DNA from 3 places in the Paenibacillus sp. XP01 genome. Region 1 is predicted to be linked to each of the others. Evidence: a T-box and tRNA genes for the amino acid it is inferred to sense, from the RefSeq annotation. Region 1 holds a T-box; the other regions hold tRNA genes.
What was found. A T-box is a leader RNA that pairs with one kind of tRNA and senses whether it is charged. The one in region 1 lies ahead of leuS (leucine--tRNA ligase), so its partner is inferred to be a tRNA-Leu.
Positions count from the first base shown of each region.

Region 2: it encodes a tRNA-Leu, which carries the amino acid that the T-box ahead of leuS (leucine--tRNA ligase) is inferred to sense. The anticodon was not compared.
Region 3: it encodes a tRNA-Leu, which carries the amino acid that the T-box ahead of leuS (leucine--tRNA ligase) is inferred to sense. The anticodon was not compared.

Region 1 covers NZ_CP139481.1:4,994,433-5,001,628, forward strand. Annotated here, with positions in the region: gene SNR34_RS22495 (ComEA family DNA-binding protein) at 1-170, opposite strand, end outside; gene comER (late competence protein ComER) at 352-1,197, shown strand; gene leuS (leucine--tRNA ligase) at 1,178-3,622, opposite strand; T-box leader at 3,693-3,959, opposite strand; gene SNR34_RS22510 (phosphotransferase family protein) at 4,076-5,032, opposite strand; gene SNR34_RS22515 (HAMP domain-containing sensor histidine kinase) at 5,133-6,443, opposite strand; gene SNR34_RS22520 (response regulator transcription factor) at 6,566-7,196, opposite strand, start outside.
Region 2 covers NZ_CP139481.1:4,817,950-4,825,145, reverse strand. Annotated here, with positions in the region: gene SNR34_RS21740 (hypothetical protein) at 1-111, opposite strand, end outside; gene SNR34_RS21735 (DUF6199 family natural product biosynthesis protein) at 495-659, opposite strand; gene SNR34_RS21730 (NucA/NucB deoxyribonuclease domain-containing protein) at 935-1,423, shown strand; gene SNR34_RS21725 (hypothetical protein) at 1,538-1,774, opposite strand; gene SNR34_RS21720 (general stress protein) at 1,982-2,449, shown strand; tRNA gene SNR34_RS21715 (tRNA-Leu) at 2,759-2,844, shown strand; gene SNR34_RS21710 (insulinase family protein) at 3,225-6,146, shown strand; gene ung (uracil-DNA glycosylase) at 6,440-7,108, shown strand; gene SNR34_RS21700 (hypothetical protein) at 7,130-7,196, shown strand, end outside.
Region 3 covers NZ_CP139481.1:2,156,728-2,163,923, forward strand. Annotated here, with positions in the region: gene SNR34_RS10045 (glycosyltransferase family 4 protein) at 1-7, shown strand, start outside; gene SNR34_RS10050 (YkvI family membrane protein) at 103-1,161, opposite strand; gene SNR34_RS10055 (xanthine phosphoribosyltransferase) at 1,361-1,942, shown strand; gene SNR34_RS10060 (hypothetical protein) at 2,040-2,369, shown strand; gene SNR34_RS10065 (hypothetical protein) at 2,513-2,731, shown strand; gene SNR34_RS10070 (carboxymuconolactone decarboxylase family protein) at 2,863-3,192, shown strand; gene SNR34_RS10075 (C40 family peptidase) at 3,317-3,781, opposite strand; cyclic di-AMP (ydaO/yuaA leader) riboswitch at 3,788-3,919, opposite strand; tRNA gene SNR34_RS10080 (tRNA-Leu) at 4,250-4,334, shown strand; gene SNR34_RS10085 (alkaline phosphatase family protein) at 4,628-6,235, shown strand; gene SNR34_RS10090 (GNAT family N-acetyltransferase) at 6,938-7,196, shown strand, end outside.

The DNA of each region.
Region 1 (7,196 bases):
CCCGAAACAGCCGACGGAACGGCAGCAGTTTCCTGAGCCGTCGTCGGCATTTCAGTACCGGGCTGAACGGCAGTCCATCCCGAAGGCGGCTGCTCGCTTTTGCCCGACCACAATATCAGTATGCTCCCCATCACTGCCGCAGCAATAATCAATCCTTGTTTCCACTTCATTCTTTCACACACTCCCGTCTCCCATTGGATTAATGAACACGGGCGGTGCTTCCGAACCGTAAAGCGGACGTTGCGTCCAAAATGATTGATTTTCATGTCATGCCGGCAAGGGCATGACGCATAGACTAGAAGGAACATACTGCGCGCCAGTACCGTAAAGCATGAAAGGAGGCCTGAAACAATGAAGGTTGGATTTATCGGAACCGGCAGCATGGGCAGCCTGCTGATCTATGCCATGATCCAATCCGGAGCATTGGAGCCCAGGCAGATCGCCGCGAGCAATCGGACCCCTTCCAAAGTACGTCAGTTAACCCTCCGTTATCCCGGCCTGCATGAGTCCCAGAGCAATCGAGAAACGGTCATTCGAAGCAAGATCGTATTTCTGTGCGTCAAACCGCTTGAATTCAAGCATGTCATCGATGAAATTTTGCCTGTTCTGCAACCCGAGCAGATTATCGTCTCCATCACGAGCCCGGTGCAAATACGCCATCTGGAAGCATCGCTTCCTTGCAAGGTGTCCAAAGTGATTCCCAGCGTGACCCACCAGGTCGGCAGCGGTGCCTCCCTCTGCATTCATGGCGAACGAATGACAGAGGAGGACCGTGCCGTGCTGGAAGGCTTGCTCGGCCATTTCAGCAGACCCTACCAGGTCGACGAGCAATGCACCCGAATCACTTCCGATTTTACCAGCTGCGGACCTGCCTTCATCTCGTTTTTCCTGGAGCAGTGGATCGACAGCGCAGTCAAGCTTACAGGGATCAAACGCGCGGATGCCTGCGCCCTTGCCGGCGAGATGCTCCTAGGAACAGGCAAGCTGCTCACCGAAGGAGGTTACACGCCGCAGGAGCTTCAGGCACGCGTTGCCGTGCCCGGCGGTATTACCGCACAGGCACTTGCGCTATTGAAAGCCAATCTGGATGGTGTTTTCGACAGCCTCATTCAAACCACCCACGACAAATACGAGGAAGATTTGATCAAGCTGGATGAACTGTTCAGAGCCAATGAGATTAACCGGCAACAATATTGACCAGCTTGCCTGGAACGGCAATGACCTTGCGAACGGTCTTGCCTTCCAGCGCCTGTTTGACAGCGTCCATTTCCAAGGTCAGGTCCTGCAGTCCCTGTGCGTCAAGATCTTTCGCAACCGTTGCGCGAGTTACGATTTTGCCGTTGATCTGAACGACGATTTCAACCTCGGCATCGACCGTCATCGCTTCGTCATATACAGGCCAAGCTACATAACTAATTCCGCCTTCATGTCCGAGACGGCTCCACAGTTCCTCTGCCATATGCGGTGCGAGCGGTGACAACAGCTGCACGAAGTTCTCCATCGAAGCCAGCGGCAGGCTCTCGGCTTTGTAAGCATCGTTGATAAAGATCATCAGCTGGCTGATCGCCGTGTTGAAACGCAGGTTCTCCAGATCGTCCGTCACTTTCTTGATCGTTTTATGCGTTGTGCGCTTGAACTCTTCCGTTCCGCCGTCAACCGTAATTTTATCGTTGATGGCACCGGTGTCCTCGTTGATGAACAAACGCCATACACGGGACAGGAAGCGGTGCATTCCCTCAACGCCGCTTGTGTTCCATGGTTTGGTTGCTTCCAAAGGCCCCATGAACATTTCGTACAGGCGCAACGTATCCGCACCGAACTCGCCCACGATTTCATCCGGGTTAATGACATTGCCGCGGGATTTACTCATTTTTTCGTTGTTCGTCCCGAGAATCATGCCTTGGTTCACCAGCTTGTGGAACGGTTCCTTCGTGCTGACCACGCCCAGGTCGTAAAGAACCTTGTGCCAGAAACGCGCATACAGCAAGTGAAGGACCGCATGCTCGGCGCCGCCGATGTACAAGTCAACCGGCAGCCACTGTTGTTGTTTTTCTTGCGAAATCAGTTCCTTGTCGTTGTGCGGATCGATGAAACGCAGGTAGTACCAGCAGCTTCCCGCCCATTGAGGCATCGTGTTGGTCTCGCGACGCGCTTTCATCCCAGTTTCCGGATCTACCGTGTTGACCCATTCCGTCACATTGGCCAGAGGAGACTCGCCCGTGCCCGATGGTTTGATCTGGTCGATATCCGGCAGCAGCAGCGGCAGCTCTTCTTCCGGCACGGTTTTCATCGTTCCGTCCTCCAGATGGAGAATCGGAATCGGCTCACCCCAATAGCGTTGACGGCTGAACAACCAGTCGCGCAGACGGTACGTCGTTTTGCCTTGCCCTTTGCCGTTCTCTTCCAACCAGGCGATCATTTTGGCGATCGCTTCTTCGTTGTTCAGGCCATTCAGGAATTCGGAGTTCACATGGGCTCCATCTCCGCTGTACGCCTCTTCCTCCACGTTTCCGCCCTCAACAACTTCAATGATATTCAGGCCGAATTGTTTGGCAAATTCCCAGTCGCGGGCATCGTGCCCCGGCACGGCCATAATGGCTCCCGTTCCATAACCGGCAAGCACATAATCGGCAATCCACACAGGCACTTTCGCGCCGTTTACCGGATTGATGGCATAAGCACCCGTGAATACGCCCGTTTTGTCTTTCGCCAAATCCGTGCGCTCCAGGTCGCTCTTGCGAGCTGCCTGTTCCTGGTAGGCTGCGACCGCTTCGCGTTGGTCGGCCGTTGTGATGGCATCCACCAATTCATGCTCCGGTGCCAGCACCGCATAACTCGCGCCAAACAGCGTATCCGGACGAGTCGTGAACACTTTGATGACTTCCTCGCGTCCTTCGATGGCAAAAGTCACTTCCGCGCCCGTCGATTTGCCGATCCAGTTGCGCTGCATATCCTTGATGCTCTCGGACCAATCCAGCTCCTCCAGATCCTCAAGCAAACGCTCGGCGTATTCCGTGATCTTCAGTACCCACTGGCGCATCGGTTTGCGCACGACCGGATGCCCGCCGCGCTCGCTCTTGCCGTCGATGACCTCTTCGTTGGCAAGCACCGTGCCCAATGCTTCACACCAGTTAACCGGCACTTCGTCTACATATGCCAGTCCTTTTTTGTACAACTGGATGAAGATCCATTGCGTCCATTTGTAATATTCAGGGTCTGTCGTGCTTATCTCGCGGTCCCAGTCATAGGAAAAACCGAGCGACTTGATCTGGCGGCGGAAATTGTCGATGTTGCGGAACGTGATGTCCCGTGGATGTTCGCCCGTATCCAGCGCATGCTGCTCTGCCGGAAGGCCGAAAGCGTCCCATCCCATCGGATGCAATACGTTATAACCGCGCATGCGCTTGTAGCGGGAAACGATATCCGTTGCCGTATATCCTTCCGGATGGCCTACGTGAAGACCGGAACCGGATGGATACGGGAACATATCCAATGCATAAAATTTAGGCTTGGACGGGTCCTCCCCCGTCTTAAACGTTTTGTTTTCATCCCAGAACTGCTGCCACTTTTTCTCCATGGTTTGCGGCTGATAGCCATGCTTTGGCTGATGATGTTCACTCATCTGTCGTTCCTCCTCTAATCATTCCATCTATTGCAACAAAAAAACCTCAGCATCCCGTAGCGTTTGCAGCGCTAGGGACGAGAGGTTGATTTCCCGTGGTACCACCCTAGTTAGCGGACGAACGTGCTTCGTTGTCCACTCCCTTTGGACCTGTAACGGCGGTGAACCGATGCGGATTTTCCATTCCCCGAAGGGCAAGATCCTTACAGGCATCAAAATGGTGTAATCACCGCATTTCTCCAAGGCGAGTTCGCGATATACTGCCAATCGGCTTGCACCAACCGCCGACTCTCTGTCATGTGCAGGACTCGTTACTGATCCTTATCATCGAAATATGTATTCGCTTTTGATCGGAAACATTATATTAAAAATTGGCACCAAAGTCAATATTGCTGCCCTTCGCCTCTGCGTATGCAGTTCAACGAGCTTTGGCTGCCTTTGTGTGTCCACGAATCAGGATAACCGGAAGCGCTCGATGCCCTCCTCAAGATTGCGGGTCGCCCATACCACGTGTTCCTTGTTATCGAACTGCCGATACGCACATTCTATCCGGAGCACCAGATCAAAATACAGGTCGTAAAGGCTCCTTCTCTGCCGTTCGCTTGCCGTTGCAACCGCTCTTCCATAACCTTTGACAAATCCGGGCGTATTGTTAAAATGACTGAAATAGTGCTCCATCAAAGGATCTGCCCATAGCGAACGCTCAAAATCGATGATGGCCGTAATTTTGCCCTGTTCCACAAAAACATTGCCATCCCACAAATCCCAGTGGACAAGTACAGGTTCTTTTACATCAACCAGGACATCCGATTTCTCTTGAATTAAACGTTCGAGCTTCTCATAACCGATGGAAAATTCCACTCCAGCCTCTTTCCCATCTGCAATCATATCATCCATCAGGTTCAGAAAAGCTTCTTTCCAGGTAGCATAATGTGGTTTTTTCTCGGAAAAGTAGCCGAATTTTTCGCCCTTGATCTCATTGATTCTCCGATTGTAAGCGCCCAGCTGCTGTTCGATGGCTTCCTGCTCTTCCACACTGTATTGGTCTTTGACCTTGTTATAAGGCTTGCCTGGCATGTATTCCATAATAAAATACTCTGCAGGGACAAAGCTCCGCGAAAGATCATGGGCGAGCACACGGGGAACGGGAACATCCTGGAGATCCGCGGCGAGACGAAGTGCCTGCACCTCCGCAACCATCACATCCTGTTCACAGCGCATTCGTGTAATTCCGGAGGAAGGTGCAATTTTGAGTACAACTTTCTGTCCGTCATCCAACGTAATACAATAGGCATGGTTCGCCCATCCATCCGTCATCTCCTTGTATTCTCTGACACCTGTCCTGAAATGCTGTTGAGTAATCCGGTTCAACTGTTCTGAAGTCAGCCTCGTTTTATAATTACTTTCCACTTTGCACCTCATTTACCTTATTCGTTAAGGGGATGACAATGTAAAGAAATATTTCCATACCCATTATGTCCGGCCCTCTCTACGCTTGCAAGACCTTTGATCACCTTCTAACATTTAAAGGCAAACTCACCGTAAAAACGGAGCCTCCTTCTGGTCTGTTCCCGGCCTGGACCCTTCCTCCCAGAATCTCAGTAATTTTCCATACAATGGACAGACCCAGGCCAGCACCACCCGTTTTGCGATTTCTGGACTGTTCGCCTCTGTACAACGGCTTGAACAAATGCTGCAGGTCAGAACTGGCAATTCCAGGGCCTGTATCTTGAACAGCTATGGCCCATATGCCGTTATCACACGTTGCCTTCACTTCAATGCTTCCGCCTTCTGGAGTATAACGCAAGGCATTATCCAGAAGATTTCCGAACGCCCTTTGCAGCAAATATGGATCCGTCATGATCTCAGCTCCCTGCTCCGGCAATGACAGCGCAAGACGGATCTGTTTGCGATTCGCTTCTTCCTGATACCCCAGGATCAACTCGTTCAGTAATCCGTCCATTCGTGTGCTTGCAAGCGTTGGTTTGTCTTCAAACCAGTCGAGCTTGGTATATGTAAGCAGGTCGGTGACCAAGTGATTCAGAACATCTGCTTTAATACGGCAATTTCGGATATACCTTTGAGTTTTTTCGGGAGTGAAGGCAACGCCATTCTCCAGCCCTTCCAGATAACCACGGATGGCAAAAACGGGTGTTCTTATATCATGGACGATGGAAGCGATGAACAGCCGCCGCTCTTCTTCCATGGCCTGCTGCCGAATTAGGGAATGTTCCAGTTCGGCCCGCATTTTTTGGAAGCCTGCCGAAACCTCATGTACTTCTTTCACTCGGGAAGACGGAAGATCCACACAAAATTCACTTCTGGAAATCCCCTGTGCTGCCTGTCCCAGTTTCTTCAATGGTTTCAGCACCTGCTTGTTCAGGAACCAGGCACCTGTAAGCAAAATGATGGCAAGCAAACATCCCCAAATCACAAATCCGCCGTATTCCATAATCATTTTTTCAGCCAAGCTGCCATAGCTCCGCAATACCGGACCCTGATCCTGAATATAAACCATTCCGGTCAGCGTGTTCGTCGATGAATATACATAAAACTCATTTAATACGTTCCACTCCGAAAAGTCACCGACATTCTCCTTGGGCGTTATGTCTCCCCCTTCTTCAAGAATATATCCTCCTTCATCATATATGTTCGAGAAAATCTCCCGACGTTCTCTGTCCAGCAGCCGTATCCCAACATTCATTTTTTTGGAATCCTGCTCCAGCTTGATTTGCCACTCTTCGCTTTCCCACTGATCCCGCTGAGCCAAAATTCTCTGCTGCACCCATTCAATGCTGTATCCATCGTCGGTCGTTGCCATATTTGAATACCAATTCCCTGTTAATTTCACAACCGAAATTGGAACAAGCACTGTACACAAGATGATAATCAACAGCCACTGTTTTAATGATAACCGGCTTTTCATTAAAGATTGGAACCCCTTCATGACAACGGCTCTCCCGTAAATTTATATCCCGTTCCCCATACGGTCTGTATGTATTCGTTTCCCGTACTTCCCCTCTCAATCTTGTCCCTGATCCGAGCTATAAACACTCTTACCGAATGCTGATCTCCGTAGTGCTCTCCCCAGATTCGGTCGATGATCTGATCATGCGTAAACACCTGATTGCGATGTTTGGCCAGCAAAGCCAGCAAGTCAAATTCCTTGGTTGTGAGCGTAACCTTTTCGCCATTCACCTCGACCTCACGTGCGGAGTAATCAATGCTCAAACCTTTGAATAAGCCGATTGCCAACGAAGTGGATTCCTCCTTGCCAAACCGCCGCCTCACAGCTTTGATTCTTGCAATAATCTCTCCCGGTGTGGCGGACTTAACGATGTAGTCATCCCCTCCGACGCCCAATCCTCTGATTTTATCGGTAGATTCCTCCCTGGCACTCAGAAACAAGACGGGAACATCCGAATATTCCCGAATGGCACGGCAGATTGTAAAACCCGACTCGCCGGGCATCATCACATCGAGCAGCACACAATCCACCCGATTTTGATTCATGGTCCGCATGGCCGCTTCCCCGTTCTCCGCAGTAAGGACAGCATACCCCTCCATTTCGAGA
Region 2 (7,196 bases), 180 kb from region 1:
TTCCAGCAGGGATAACAGAAAGGCAGCAACGAACAGGATGGGAATATGCTGCTTCAAATAGGGAAGGCCGGCTGCAATTGCAGACAGCAGCAATGTTTTGGTTGCAAGCATACCGATCATGAGTTGTGAACAAGCAAAGTGCTTGATTCGCGATGAAACAGACAAGCCGGCGAAACTCCGTACTGCCACCTGCATAATGGGAAACAAAAAAGCCCAGAGCAAGGAGGCTGTCAGTCCATAAATCATGATGGTGATGACTGTAATGTATATTACATGAACAAAAGAAAGTAGTGTTTTCGCCGCCCAATAAGGATAAAATGCAATGTTCATAAGAATAAGACCCTTTCTCAGATACCGGATGTCGGCAACAAGCCCGTCATTTTATAATAAGATGCCATGTTGCGCCATTCCACAAATAAAATTATCATTTTTTGCTCATTGAACGGCAAAAAGCAGCGATTCCTGGACGGAATGCTGCTTTATCGCTTTATGTTTTAACCGACGGAAAGGGTAAAAGCCACAATCAGCATAACCAAACTTGTCATTCGGACAAAAATCATATGTGAGCTTTCGGGCTCCGATTCCCCTCGCGTGATCCAGCCATAACGCAAATACCAGCCCACTTTAGGGAAACAGAAATTAATGATGCATAATGTCATAAAGATAAAAAAGAGGGTTCGCATACCGTTCATCCTTCCTCATGGGCATGATCCGATTCCCTTAATGACTAGGCGTCAGTATTCGATAGAATAGCCAGGATCGTGCTGTCGGTAACGAGTAAGATGTTTGTGTTGCCTAACGTAATGATATGTTACCACATCGAGCCGGGTTTTGAATCGGTTGGAATAAACGAATTCGCTTGAATGATACATATTAAGGATTGTTTGGCGAACGGACGTTCTGTTATAATGCAAAGGGAATGAGAGGAGGCAGCATGAGCAGAACGCACAGAAAAAAACGAAGAAACAAAGGATTCGGCAGCTTAAAAAAGAAGGGTTTGACGCTTCTTACTTTGATGGTGGTGCTGTTCTTTGCTTGGTTTAAGGGAGAGATCCCGCTGGATTTGCCTGCATGGCTTGATCAAGGCACCACTCAGGGTGTGGATCACACGATTACGTTTCCGTCCGAACGCTACCCCGAGACTGCAGCGCATATTAAATCCGCCATTAAAGCAGGACATTCCGATGTCTGCACCATCGATCGGGACGGAGCCGAAGCCAATCGGGAATTGTCGCTTAAGGGCGTGCCGGTCAAAAAAGGGTATGATCGCGACGAATGGCCGATGGCCATGTGCGCCGAAGGCGGCGCGAATGCGGATATCCAATATATTACGCCAAAGGATAACCGTGGAGCAGGATCTTGGGTTGGGAATCAACTCAGTACATATCCGGACGGGACCCGGGTTCGATTCGTAGTCAAATAACATTCAAAAGAGCTGATTTCAAGGAGACAAGCCCCTTGCGAATCAGCTTTTTTCCTGAAATTTTTGGATGAAGAAAAAAACGTCCCGAAAGTGCCGGAGTGTTCTGGCCCATCGTTACAGGTCGGCAGCTGTCATCTGCAGGCCGTTCAGATGGTGTGACCGGATGCTCAATATCCGGGTAACCTGTTCCACTTCGTCAAAGGGAATCCACAGGTTTCCCTGCACAGTTCTAAGGGTCAATATGGATGAGTCGGCCGAACGCTCGGGAGTTCCGGTAACGGTTTGCCCGCTCGTATTGCGAACCACGATTTGCTGTTTGCGGCGAATGGCAATATCTACCTCTTTTTTCATAAGACATTACTCCTGAACATGGGATATGAAAATATATTCTTTAATATCAATGGTTAATTGGGCTTCTTTATGTAGTCTATCAGAACTAGGTATCGATTTCCAGAAATGCATGCCGTGAATTCGCCGAAAATGAAAGACATGAAGCGCAAAACGGGTAAATGAACATAAAGAACTCATATTGAGATAGCGGTCCGAGGAGGAATGGATATGACTCAATTGCTGATTGGCATGGCAAGCACAGAAAATGAAGCGATACTGATGCTCAACAGGTTAAAGCTTGTCGGGATCGCGAAGGATCGTCTTGGCGTCGTGGCGAAGGAACAAGTGGATTTGGAACGGGTAAGCGAGCAAACCGAATTGCCTAAGCCTTTGAAAGGAGGCGGCACAGACGGTGCGTTTGGAGCGCTCAAAGGAGTATTGGCCGCGTTGGATGAGCGCAAGGACCAGATTCAGACGGTGGGGCAAGCTGTCCGGCGTTTGGCAGGCAATCAAATTGGCGAAGGCACGGACGATCTGGTGCTGATGCTGACCGAAGCGGGCATATCCGAGACGAAAGCGCAGATGTATGAAACTTTTTTGCTTGACGGTGGCTTAATCGTTGTAGTGGAGTGTGATGACTCCGAGTTGGATGAAGTTATTCCGATTCTAAGTATGGAGGAAAAACCGCAGGCTTGAAAGCTTGTATTCTTTTTAGTTTAATTTAAGGCGCATTTTAGGTTCTTTTAATGTTGGCGATGTATTCTTTACTCACACCTCCCTTAATATAGATGGTTGATCTGAAAATTCGAGACCGCAACTCGGATTTTCCAGAGGGACTGCCGGCTTTGTCCGGCAGTCCCGTTTCCATGTCATGAGACAAATATGGGGCGATGGTTGTGCACTCACGTTTATTCATTACAATTATAAAAAATATGTTGCATAATGATTAATAACATGATATTATATTTCTTGTCGCCTCAAGTAATTAAAGAAAGACATACATATGCCGGGGTGGCGGAATTGGCAGACGCACAGGACTTAAAATCCTGCGGTAGGTGACTACCGTACCGGTTCGATCCCGGTCCTCGGCATCCATTTAAAAAAAGGAAATCCCTTAATACATAAGGGGTTTCCTTTTTTTGTATTTTGAATGAACTCTCCCGATTCAAAGGGAACGAGTGCATTATTTCTCTTTGGGGGCGGATTGGGGGCGAACTTTAGGATCGAAGCAAGCAGTATGCAAATTTTTTCTGTTGCCCGATGCAATAGCTGTACGGAAGGCTAATCTCATAATCGCAATCCTCCAAACATAGGATCTAAGACGGCGTTCTGTCGGGATAAACCCCGGTTAGGAAGACGGCGAGTGATCGTGTATAATGAGGAAATAGTCATTAATTACCTTTATCTTGCGGGATAAATTTCAGAAGTTTTTACAGGCACAAACCATTTCTGATGATGGAGGACTCGGTATATGTTGAAAAATCTTCAGGCTTACCAAGTATTGCAGGAGCGCAGGATCGAGGAACTCAAAGCGGACGCCTATCTGTTGGAACATACGAAGTCAGGCGCCAGAATTTTGCTGCTGTCCAACGAGGATGACAATAAGGTGTTTAATATCGGGTTCAGAACGCCGCCGAGCGACGATACGGGCGTACCGCACATTTTGGAGCATTCGGTGCTCTGCGGGTCGAAGAAATTTCCGGCCAAAGATTCCTTTGTAGAATTGTTGAAAGGCTCACTCAATACATTCTTGAACGCTATGACGTATCCGGACAAAACGGTATATCCGATTGCGAGCCGAAACGCGCATGATTTTCACAATCTGATGGACATCTATCTGGATGCGGTACTGAACACCAACATTTATGAAAACGAAAAAATATTTTTGCAGGAAGGCTGGAATTACAACCTGGCTTCCCCCGAAGACGAGTTAACGTACAACGGGGTCGTATACAACGAAATGAAGGGTGCTTTCTCGTCGCCGGAACGCGTCGTGCGCCGTGCGGTGCTGAGTTCCCTGTTCCCGGATACGACATACTCCAACGAGTCAGGCGGCATTCCCGATGCCATTCCGGACCTTACATACCAGGGTTTGCTGGATTTCCACACCAAGTACTACCATCCGTCCAACAGTTACATTTATTTGTATGGCGACATGGACATGGAGGAAAAGTTGAACTGGCTGGATGAAGCCTATCTGAGCCATTATGATCGGACAGAGCCGGATTCGGCCATCGGCCTGCAATCCCCTTTTGCAGAACGCGTGGACGTCGTGACGAGTTATTCTGCCGGCAGCACCGAATCGGAAACCGACAACAGCTTCCTGACGTACAATGCGGTCATTGGAACGACGTTGGACAAAGAATTGAACATTTCGCTCGAAATTTTGTTGTACGCACTCCTTAACGCGCCAGGCGCTGTTCTCAAGCAGGCCCTTCTGGACAAGGGCATCGCGAAGGATGTATACGGCTCATACGATGACAGCTTGTACCAGCCTGTGCTGACGATTGGACTCAAAAAGAGTAATCTGGAGAGCAAACAGGTGTTCCTCGATACGGTGCGCGAGGTGCTTGAACGCGTTGTGCGGGACGGGATCGATCCAAAGGCACTGCTCGCGGGAATCAATTCCTATGAGTTCAACCATCGCGAGGCCGATTTCGGCAGAATGCCGAAAGGACTCATCTACGGTCTCCAGACATTGCAGAGCTGGTTGTACGATGATCAGGCGCCGTTCATGTACCTTGAAGCCAATGAGGTGTATGACGCACTGAGAACAAAGATGAAGGAAGGATACTTTGAACAACTGATTCAGCGCTATTTGCTGGACAATACGCATGTTTCTTTCGTTGCGGTGACACCCGACAAAGGGTTGAATTTGCGCAAGGAAGAAGCGCTCAAGGCGAAGCTGAAGGCGCTGCAGGCCGGACTGAGCGAGACGGAAGTTCAAGAGCTGGTACAGCGGACACAGGCGCTCGCAGACTACCAGAATGCACCGTCGACGAAAGAACAGCAGCAAGCGATCCCGACGTTGTCGATCGAGGATATTGAACCGAAAGCCTCTGTCCTGCATCAGACGCTGAAACAGGCAGACGGCACCACGATCGTTCACCATAATTTGTACACCAACGGGATCGGATACCTGAAACTGTTGTTCGACGTCAAATCGGTGCCGGAACGTCTCCTGCCCTACGTCGGCCTGCTGAAAAGCGTGCTTGGTTACGTCAATACGGCGAACCACACGTTTAGCGATCTGTCTAACGAAATCCATATTCATTCCGGCGGCATTTCGGCCAATGTAAGCGCGAGCGCCGATGCGAAGCAGTTTAACGCCTATAAGGCAAACTTTGAATTCAGCGCAAAGGTGCTGTACAGCAAATTGGGATTTGCCTTTGACATGATCGAGGAAATCATTCTGACCTCCAAGTTCGATGACTCCAAACGTCTGTACGAAATCATCTCCCAGTTGAAGGGCCAGCTGCAGCGCAGCTTGATCAACAGCGGCCATTCCGCCGCCATGGGCAGATCCTCGGCCAAACACTCTGCGGTAGCCTCGTTCCGGGAAGCCGTGGGCGGCATTTCTTTCTATCAGTGGCTGGAGGAGGTTCAGGCCCATTACGAGGAACGGAAAGAGGAGCTTGCCGACCGTTTCAGGGAACTGACCGGCATTATTTTCAGGCCGGAAAACCTGCTCGTGAGCTATACGGCGGATGACGAAGGTTATGCCGGATTGGAGCAGCGCGTGTCCCAACTGAAAGGAAAACTGTTCACCCATGATGTGCCCAAGGAAGATCCGTCGTTCAAGCCGGTGAATCATAAGGAGGGGTTCAAGTCTCCTTCGGAGGTGCAGTATGTGGTGCAGACGGGCAATTTCATCGCAAAAGGGTATCGGTACACCGGATCGCTGCGCGTGCTGCAGGGCATTCTTTCCCTGGATTATCTCTGGACGAATATCAGGGCCAAAGGCGGCGCTTACGGCTGCATGACGGGGTTCAGACGGAATGGCGACAGTTACATGGCCTCCTATCGTGATCCCAATCTGGAGAAAACGTTCAAGGTGTATGAGGAAATGCCGCAATACTTGCAGCAGTTCAAAGCGGATGAGCGCGAGATGACGCGGTACATTATCGGTGCTATTCAGGACCTGGATACGCCGCGTACGCCTCATGGCGAAGGAGTGTTCTCCCTGGAGTGTTATTTGTCCAACGTGACGGAAGAAGACCTTCAGCGGGAACGCGACGAAGTGCTGGGCACAACGGAAAGCGACATCGTCGGTTTTGCGCCGCTCGTATCGGCGATCCTGGCAGACGAGTATCGCTGTGTCATCGGCAATGAGAATAAAATTGAAGAACAGCGCGGGTTATTTGATGAAACGCTGGATCTGATACGATATTAAGCTTCAGCAGGTTTTTGCACGGTGGAGCTAAAGGATGGATCAAGTCAAGGGATTTCTCGGGGTGGATTTATTTCGCTTCGGGGAATCCCTTTTTCCATTGATTTTTCGGGGGGAATACACGATGCATATGTCAACAATCCGATGCTGTATCCTTCTTTCTGGCTAGCTGTCTTCCATTATGTTAAAATGGTGGATAGTTTATGTGCCGTTGGATCAAACAAACGGCTGCGCAGGCAGCAGGACCCGGTGTGGACTGCACGGATATGCATTCATCAAGGAAAGGAGTCCATGCAATGTTTGGAAACGATTGGGATACGGTGCTTCAACAAGAGATTGAGGCGGACTATTTCAACGATATTCGTTACGCGCTTGCGGCGGAGTATAAGACACAGACCGTTTACCCGTCCAAGGAAAACCTGTTTTCCGCGCTAAAACTGACCCCATACCATAAGGTCAAAGCGGTCATTATTGGCCAGGATCCGTATCATGGGGCGGGTCAGGCTCACGGATTAAGCTTTTCGGTCATGCCGGATGTGCGCATCCCGCCGTCTTTGCAGAACATTTACAAAGAACTTCACGCCGATCTCGGCTTGCCCATTCCGAAGCATGGGTATTTGGTGCACTGGGCGGAGCAAGGCGTATTACTGCTCAATGCGGTGCTTACGGTGCGTGAAGGTCAACCCAACTCCCACCAAGGTCTTGGATGGCAGCGTTTCACGGATGCGGTAATCCGTGCCTTGAACGAGCGTTCAGAGCCTATGGTATTCATGCTGTGGGGCAGTCATGCCCAAAAAAAAGGAGCTTTCATCAACCGTGACCGGCATTTGGTGCTGCAATCCGCACATCCTAGCCCGCTCGCCGCCCACCGCGGCTTTTTCGGGAGCAGGCCGTTCTCCAAGGCAAATGAGTTCTTAAGCTCCCATGGCGTCGCGCCGATCGACTGGAGCATACCGCAAATATAGAACGACAGAGAGGTGAGGGCATTGCGGCATTGGGAGGGACGGAAGGTAGCAGTATATCGCGCATCCGGCATACGCGAGCCACTGAAAG
Region 3 (7,196 bases), 2.8 Mb from region 1:
AGATTGAATCGAAAGCGGGAGGCGATCCGCCGACTGAAAGCCGCCAATGAGCAAAGGAGCGAAATGCCGGGTCTGCTGCCCGTTTATTTCGCTCCTTTGCTTTTATTGATTCTTGCCGGTTTTGCGAAAGCTTCCCCAATGGTTCATGATCAATTTGGTTGCCCAGACCAGGGCGAGGCAGCCGAAGATCGGGTACAGAACGGAAAGCAATGAACTGAACCCCAGTTGGCTGAGCAGGTAACACAGCAACATGATCGTCAGGATAAGCAGTTTGGGCGGAACCTGGACATGCTGTTTAAGCTGGAGCGTCATGCCATAGATATCGGCAACGAACGTGCTGAAGATTTCCATAAAAATCAGAGACACGTAGATGGATTGCACAACCCATCCCAATTGAAAGGCAATGCTGCCCATCGGAATCTCGAATTGAGTAATTCCAGGCATATAGGCCGACATCGCAAAATGTGCTGCCATCAGCATGAAACCGACGCCAACGCCCCCTACAATGCCGCCCCACTTCAGTACGTTACGATCACGGATCTGACTGCCTAACGGCACGAGCACCGCCTGAGCCAGGGCAAGGTTAAATGACGAATACAGCAAGGGGGATAGCCAGACCCTAACCGGATTAGCATCCGTCGTCAGCGTAATGAACCGCGTGGCGGCTGGATGATGAATGGTGCTGACAATCATGAGCAACGACAACAGAAGCATCATGGGCACCACGATGCTGTTCATCTGCAGAATCGCTTGTATGCCTCGTCCAAGCAAAAGGTATGTACCGACCAGCGTAATGAGTAGTCCGGTTTGGTAATGCATCCCCAGATGCTCCACGAATACCGAGCCTGCGCCAGCAAGCATCACGCTGTTGACGCCAATGAGGACCAGGAGGGTAACCCAGGTAATCCATTTGCCTGCCTGCTGCCCGAACAAATGCTTGTTGAGATCCTCATAGGAGCGGGATTCGGTATCGTGGGCAATCAGCATCATTTTGGTGCCCAGCCAGACAAACAGTATGGTGGATAAACCGATGGTGATGGTGGCCCATTTGCCATACTGGGTGAAAAACTGCAATATTTCCTGTCCTGTCGCGAAGCCGGCGCCGACAACCGTTCCGATGTATGTGAATGCGATCTGCAGTACCCGGAAAGCCTGTTTCATGCGTTTCCCCTCTCAGGCACCAAATTAGTTTGGACATGCGGGTGCCATGGTACAAGGTATGCTTGACCCGAAAAAGTCATGACAAGCGCGTAGAGTCGACAACTTTTTCCTTCGTCATGAAGACTGGGGCGATTTCGCTTGAACTATGGGCAGGATGTATGATACTTTTACCTCATAGGATAGGCTGGGAGGTCAAAACATGGAAGTATTGAAACAACGGATTTTGGAAGAAGGCGTGGTTATTTCGGACCAGGTTCTGAAGCTGGACGCCCTGCTCAACCATCAGATCGATACGGAATTGACGATGGAAATGGGACGCGAATTTGCAGCACGTTTCCGCGAAAGCGGGGTAACCCGGATCATTACGGTTGAATCGTCGGGCATTCCGGTCGCTTTTGCCACAGCGCACGAACTTGGCGTGCCGCTCGTATTCGCAAGGCGCAAAAAAACGCTTTTGGCTGACCCAGACGCCTACTGTGAGCGCGTACCTTCCTTTACCAAAGGAATCGTAACCGATATAATGGTATCCCGCGAGTTCATCCGGGAAAATGATCGAATCCTGTTCATTGACGACATCATTGCCAATGGGGATGCCGCGCGCGGCATCATCAAAATTATAGAGCGTTCGGGGGCTGAGCTGGTCGGATTCGGAGTCGTGGTGGAAAAATGCTTTCAGGCCGGCGCACGCACCATTCGCGAGTTGGGCGTTCCGGTGGAAGCGTTGGTTCGGATCCGTTCCCTGGAGAACGGTACCGTGCAGTTTGACGATTCGGAATGTTGACCATTCGAAGGAAAGACTCATTTTTTCTTAACTATACCTTTGCATGACCGTGCATTTGTTTTATAATGGGGTTATGTTAGGGAGAGGAGGCAACACCATGGGAAACCAACCGGCAACAGAACAGTTTTTTATGGATAAGCTGGCTGAATCAAAAGTTCATTTTGAACGTGCCCTGGATTGTAAACATACGGAATTTGATGACCTTTATCCCTATATGATTGAACATCCGCAGTTTTTCTGGTACAAACGCTACGTTGCCTGGTCAGAGCTGCTGACGATCGTGGGCTTGTGCGAAGAGTTGTCCTTCTCTTGGAAAGAACAATTTACGCCGCATCAAGTGGAGTACCTGGAATCACGCGTGATGTCCGCCAAGGTGCTTGATTTCTGGTTTGAGAAGAACGACAGCAAAGAGCACGCTCAGCGATAATTTTCAGTAGGGAACCACTTAGGAATGACACGGCAGCAGTCACGCGAGACCTAAATGAATTTCATTTAGGTCTCTTTTTGTAGCACGTTGCCGTTTAGCACAGATACAGACCATCATTTTATAGAAAGTCGAGGCCATGAATCATGATTAGCGATGAAGAATTGAATGCGCTCCGCTTGTCGGGAGAAAAAGTGAGGGTAGTGCGCGACGAGTTGGAATCCAACGACGTGAAAGGCATTGTCGTTGCGTGGGACGATGAGCAGGTGCTCATTCGCCGTCAAAATCGGCGAGTGGTCAAGCTGGATCGCCGTTACAGCTTCCAACGTTTCAGCGAACCCCGTCGAAGCCAGCTGAAGGAGTAGCGGTCTGCCATCAGGATTATTCCTGAGGTTAACTGGATTTACCATGGACGTTTGGGCATAGTTGTCTGCTCCGGGAGACAGGATAAGGTCGGTGAGTGACTGGAACCTATCTGTGAGGGGATGATTGCAACATGACACTGATGAACGATAAAGTCCATGCGTACAAGGATCAGATTGGCGAATTGGAGAGTTTGCTTCCCGGTGTGGTCAAGTCTTATCACGAATTTACGGGGGAGTGTTTTCAGCCAGGCGCAATCGACGCCAAAACGAAACAATTAATCGCGCTGGGCATTGGATTGTTTGCCAATAATGAAGTGTGCACGCTCTACCACGTGCAGGAGGCCCGTGCCAAGGGAGCATCCGATCAGGAAATCCTAGAGGCCGTTGCCGTCGCCGGAGCCGTTGGAGGCGGACACGCCCTGTCTCAGGGGGCTCTTAGGGTTCAGAAGGCGCTGCATTAATCCGATAAGCCCATATTTGCACCAAAAAAACCAGACAAGGCTCGAGCCCTGTCTGGTTTTTTTGGCATTCTTGGTTAGAGTACAATGTTTCTCAAGTGATCTGGATGAACAAGTGCGGTATCGTTTAAATTTTTCCAAGCATTTTGTTATACATGAATTCGCCGGTTACGCGGCGTGCAGTGACGTAGCGGTCGCTGAAATAAGGATTGGACAATTTGGTGATGCTGACGCCTTTGCTGCTTGAAGCATGAGCGAAATTGCCTCCACCGATATACACGCCTGTATGAGAGATGCCTTTTCCAGTGGTGTTGAAAAATACAAGGTCGCCTGTGCGAAGGTTGGCTTTGGAAACAGCGGTGCCAGCCTTGGCTTGTGCCTGCGAGGTACGCGGCAGTTCGATGCTGTATTTGTTGAACAGGTATCTCATAAATCCGGAACAATCGAAGCCGGCCATTGTTGTGCCGCCCCACTTGTACGGAATGCCAGTCATGCTGTTGACTACGGTATTGATGCTGCTTGCTTCGGTTGCTGTTGCACCGGAAGTAAATAAAACGGCTGCGCCGAATAAGGACAGGATAAGCTTTTTCAAAATGTTATGTTCTCCCTTCGATGCCTACGGAGTTAGCTAAGGGTTCGGTAGAAGGTTCCCTATATTTCCTATGTATCGGAATAATTCACCCGGTATGGTTCCCCCGTTTTCACTAATGAAACTCGGCACATGAATAATGAATATTTTGTAACCATTTGAAATGATATTGCATAAATACGAAATTGTCAAATCGTTCTGAAACGGTTATCTGCACCGCCATGTTAACGGAATTCTCATTTTTTATGCTCAAATTGCGAAAAAGCTGTCGTTTTTCGGTTACAAAAAAGTAACCACCGTTTCAACAGCTAATGGAATGGACAAATAAATAGTTTGTCGCCTGACTACAGCATCCATTTCCTTTTGCGTCATTTTGCTGTTCATCATGGCTGTTAATGTGTTGACAGAGTTTCGGTTTCTATGATATATTCTTCCTTGTCGCCGTGATATTTCCGGAGATATACCACATATGCGGTCGTGGCGGAATTGGCAGACGCGCACGGTTCAGGTCCGTGTGGGCTAACCCCCCGTGGAGGTTCGAGTCCTCTCGACCGCATCAATACAACCATAAGAAAGCTCTTGAATTTCCTTATTTGGAGATTCAGGAGCTTTTTTCATCTTTAGGAACGCCTGTGTAACGCGGTCACGCTGTACCGGGGTGCCATTAGCCATCATTTCGTCCAGTGCGGCGGGAAAGATTTGCCGCGAGACGCTGTATTTGTCCTGAATCCAGCCATACTTTTCACGGAACGGATGTAATTGTCATCTTGATTATGTTCATAATGGAAAAAATAACCTCGGATACCCCCTAGATTTCAAGACACAATGTACATAAAGGGGTGAACCGTTATGAAGAAAAAAGGGATTCGAATGTGGCCTGTGATCCTTATATCGATCATGCTGATCGGATGCCAGAACTCGAAACCCAAAGAACAGGATTTGATGCGAATAAATTCCGCCAGTGGAGAAAATGCGAAGAAAGTCATTTTCCTGATGGTAGACTCTTTGATGGTTCAGGCGATTGACCAAGGAATCGGCAAGCAGGAGCTTCCGACATTAAAATTTCTGATCGAACACGGACAATATTATAAAAACCTGGTCAGTTCCTTTCCCACGATGTCCGTCACGATCGACAGCTCATTGCTTACCGGTGCGTATCCGGACATTCACCGTGTGCCGGGTCTGACGTGGTACTCTGCGGAAACCAAGAGAATGATCAACTATGGAACCGGACCGATGGAAGTGCTCAGGCTCGGAGTGAATCGGGTACTTGCTGATGCGCTGATCCATTTGAACGGGAGTCATTTGAGCAAGAATTTGCCTACGATCTATGAGGACTTAGCCCGGCAAGGGTTTAAGTCTGGTTCGATCAACGGCCTGATTTACAGGGGGGCGTCCGATCATAAGTTGTCGATACCCGATTGGATTCAAGGTCCTGCTTCTTTACCGAAAGAGATTCATGTGAAAGGGCCGGACCTGTTGTCCCTGGGTTCGTTGTCTAATCCGTTTCAGGGGATAAAAAACTTGCCGGACGGTGTAACGAATCGGTTGGGCATCCATAATGACTTCGCTATTGAAGCCGTAAAATATTTGATTCACTCCAATACATTGCCGGATTTTTTGTTTGTTTATTTGCCGGACTTGGACCGGGAGTTACATAAAAAAGGTCCCACTGGACTTCGTGGAGTCAAAAAGTTGGATCAGCAGCTTCAATCTGTATTGGAAACATTCGGTTCTCCGGAGAAAGCCTTGAAAGAGGCCGTTTTTGTCATTGCAGGCGACAGCGGAATGACACAGATTTTGCCTGCCAAGCAAAATCCGGTCATTGATTTGCCTTCTTTGCTCGGAGACGCCACCATTTTGCGTCCGGGTGAAGCCGTATCGGAAGATACGGATATCGTGCTCGCCGTCAATGAAACGATGGCCTATGTATATTCATTGAAAGCGGATCGATCCCTGAGAGACACGGCAAATGTATTGAAGAGCGATCCGCGCATCGATTTCGTTTCCTGGAAAGACCAGGAATGGATATACGCCATTCAGGGGGCAACAGGCAAACAGATCAAATTTAAAGCAGGCGGCAATCTAACTGATCCATACAACCAATCATGGACGGTCGAACAGGATCAAGAGGTGCTGGATTTAAGCATAAACACGGCCACACATTCATTGAATTACGATCAATATCCCGATGTTCTGAAACGTTTGTCAAGCGCGCTCCGTTCACACCAAGGCGAATTTTTGGTTGTCACGGCAAAACCGGGATATGAATTGACAGGAGGCAGTTCACCTGCGCATAAGGGCGGAGGCGGTCATGGTTCCATTCGCAAAATGGAATCGCTTGTTCCCTTGATTATCAGCGGAACAGACCAAAAGCCGGAACACTTGCGAATGGTCGACTTAAAAGCTTATTTGCTTAATCTCGTAACAAAGAATGCCCAGAAAAGCAATAGGTGAAAAGAGAAGGCGTTTCAAATGCCCTCTTTCATTATTGGTGACCGTGTTGATAAACAAACTCTTTGATGAATTCGTTCAAGGTATCCGCAGATTTTGTAGGGATCTTTGCAGATTTCATGCATTGATCATGAGACCACCGGTATATTTTTATACCGGTGGTTGTTTTGTGTTTATTGCTGCTGTACCTAGAACATTTTTCGAACAGGCGACATCATTGGACGCCAGTCAATGCTGTTTTATCTTAGCCGCCGTGTAACCCCATAGGTAGCCAATCCAACTCCTACAGCCAATAACGACATTAGGATTCCCCGATTATTTAGGAGTCGCGTCCATTGCATGCCATTTCACCACCTTTTTGAATGGTTATTCTTATCCGAATAACGGTCTTTATTTTTCGTACAGTCCGATCTCTTCATTCATGGGAATGTAACCTTTGACTTCCTGTAACTTCAATTTGGAGTTTGTTGTTCAATAAAAATAGGTTGACCCCGTAATTAATACACGGTATCTTAGTCTTTGTTGCAGGTTCGAGTCCTCTCGACCGCATCCACAAATCATAAGCAAAACTCCAGAGAAACTCTGGAGTTTTTTCATAATATAAGTAGAGGCGGGGAAGCGCATATGACCAATCATAGAATTGAAGCTTTGAGCCAGGAAACTCTGGGGAGCTTTTTAGCATATTGCAGGAAGCACCGTAATGAAGTGGATGATTCGTTTTTATACGAAGAGGACTTGCGCGACTTTGCCATCCATGAAGACAATCCGACCTATATTGCCCTGGATTCGGCGGAGGAAGTGGTTGGCGCAGTTTCGCTCATTAAAGATGCTTATCACCGCAAAGGGCGGCGTGGGCGGTTCCGCATTTTTCACGCCGAAGTGAGTGATCTCACTCTACACGGCCGATTGTTGAAGTCGATTATACAGCATGGGAAAGGGCTGGATTACCTGTTTGTTTTTGTGC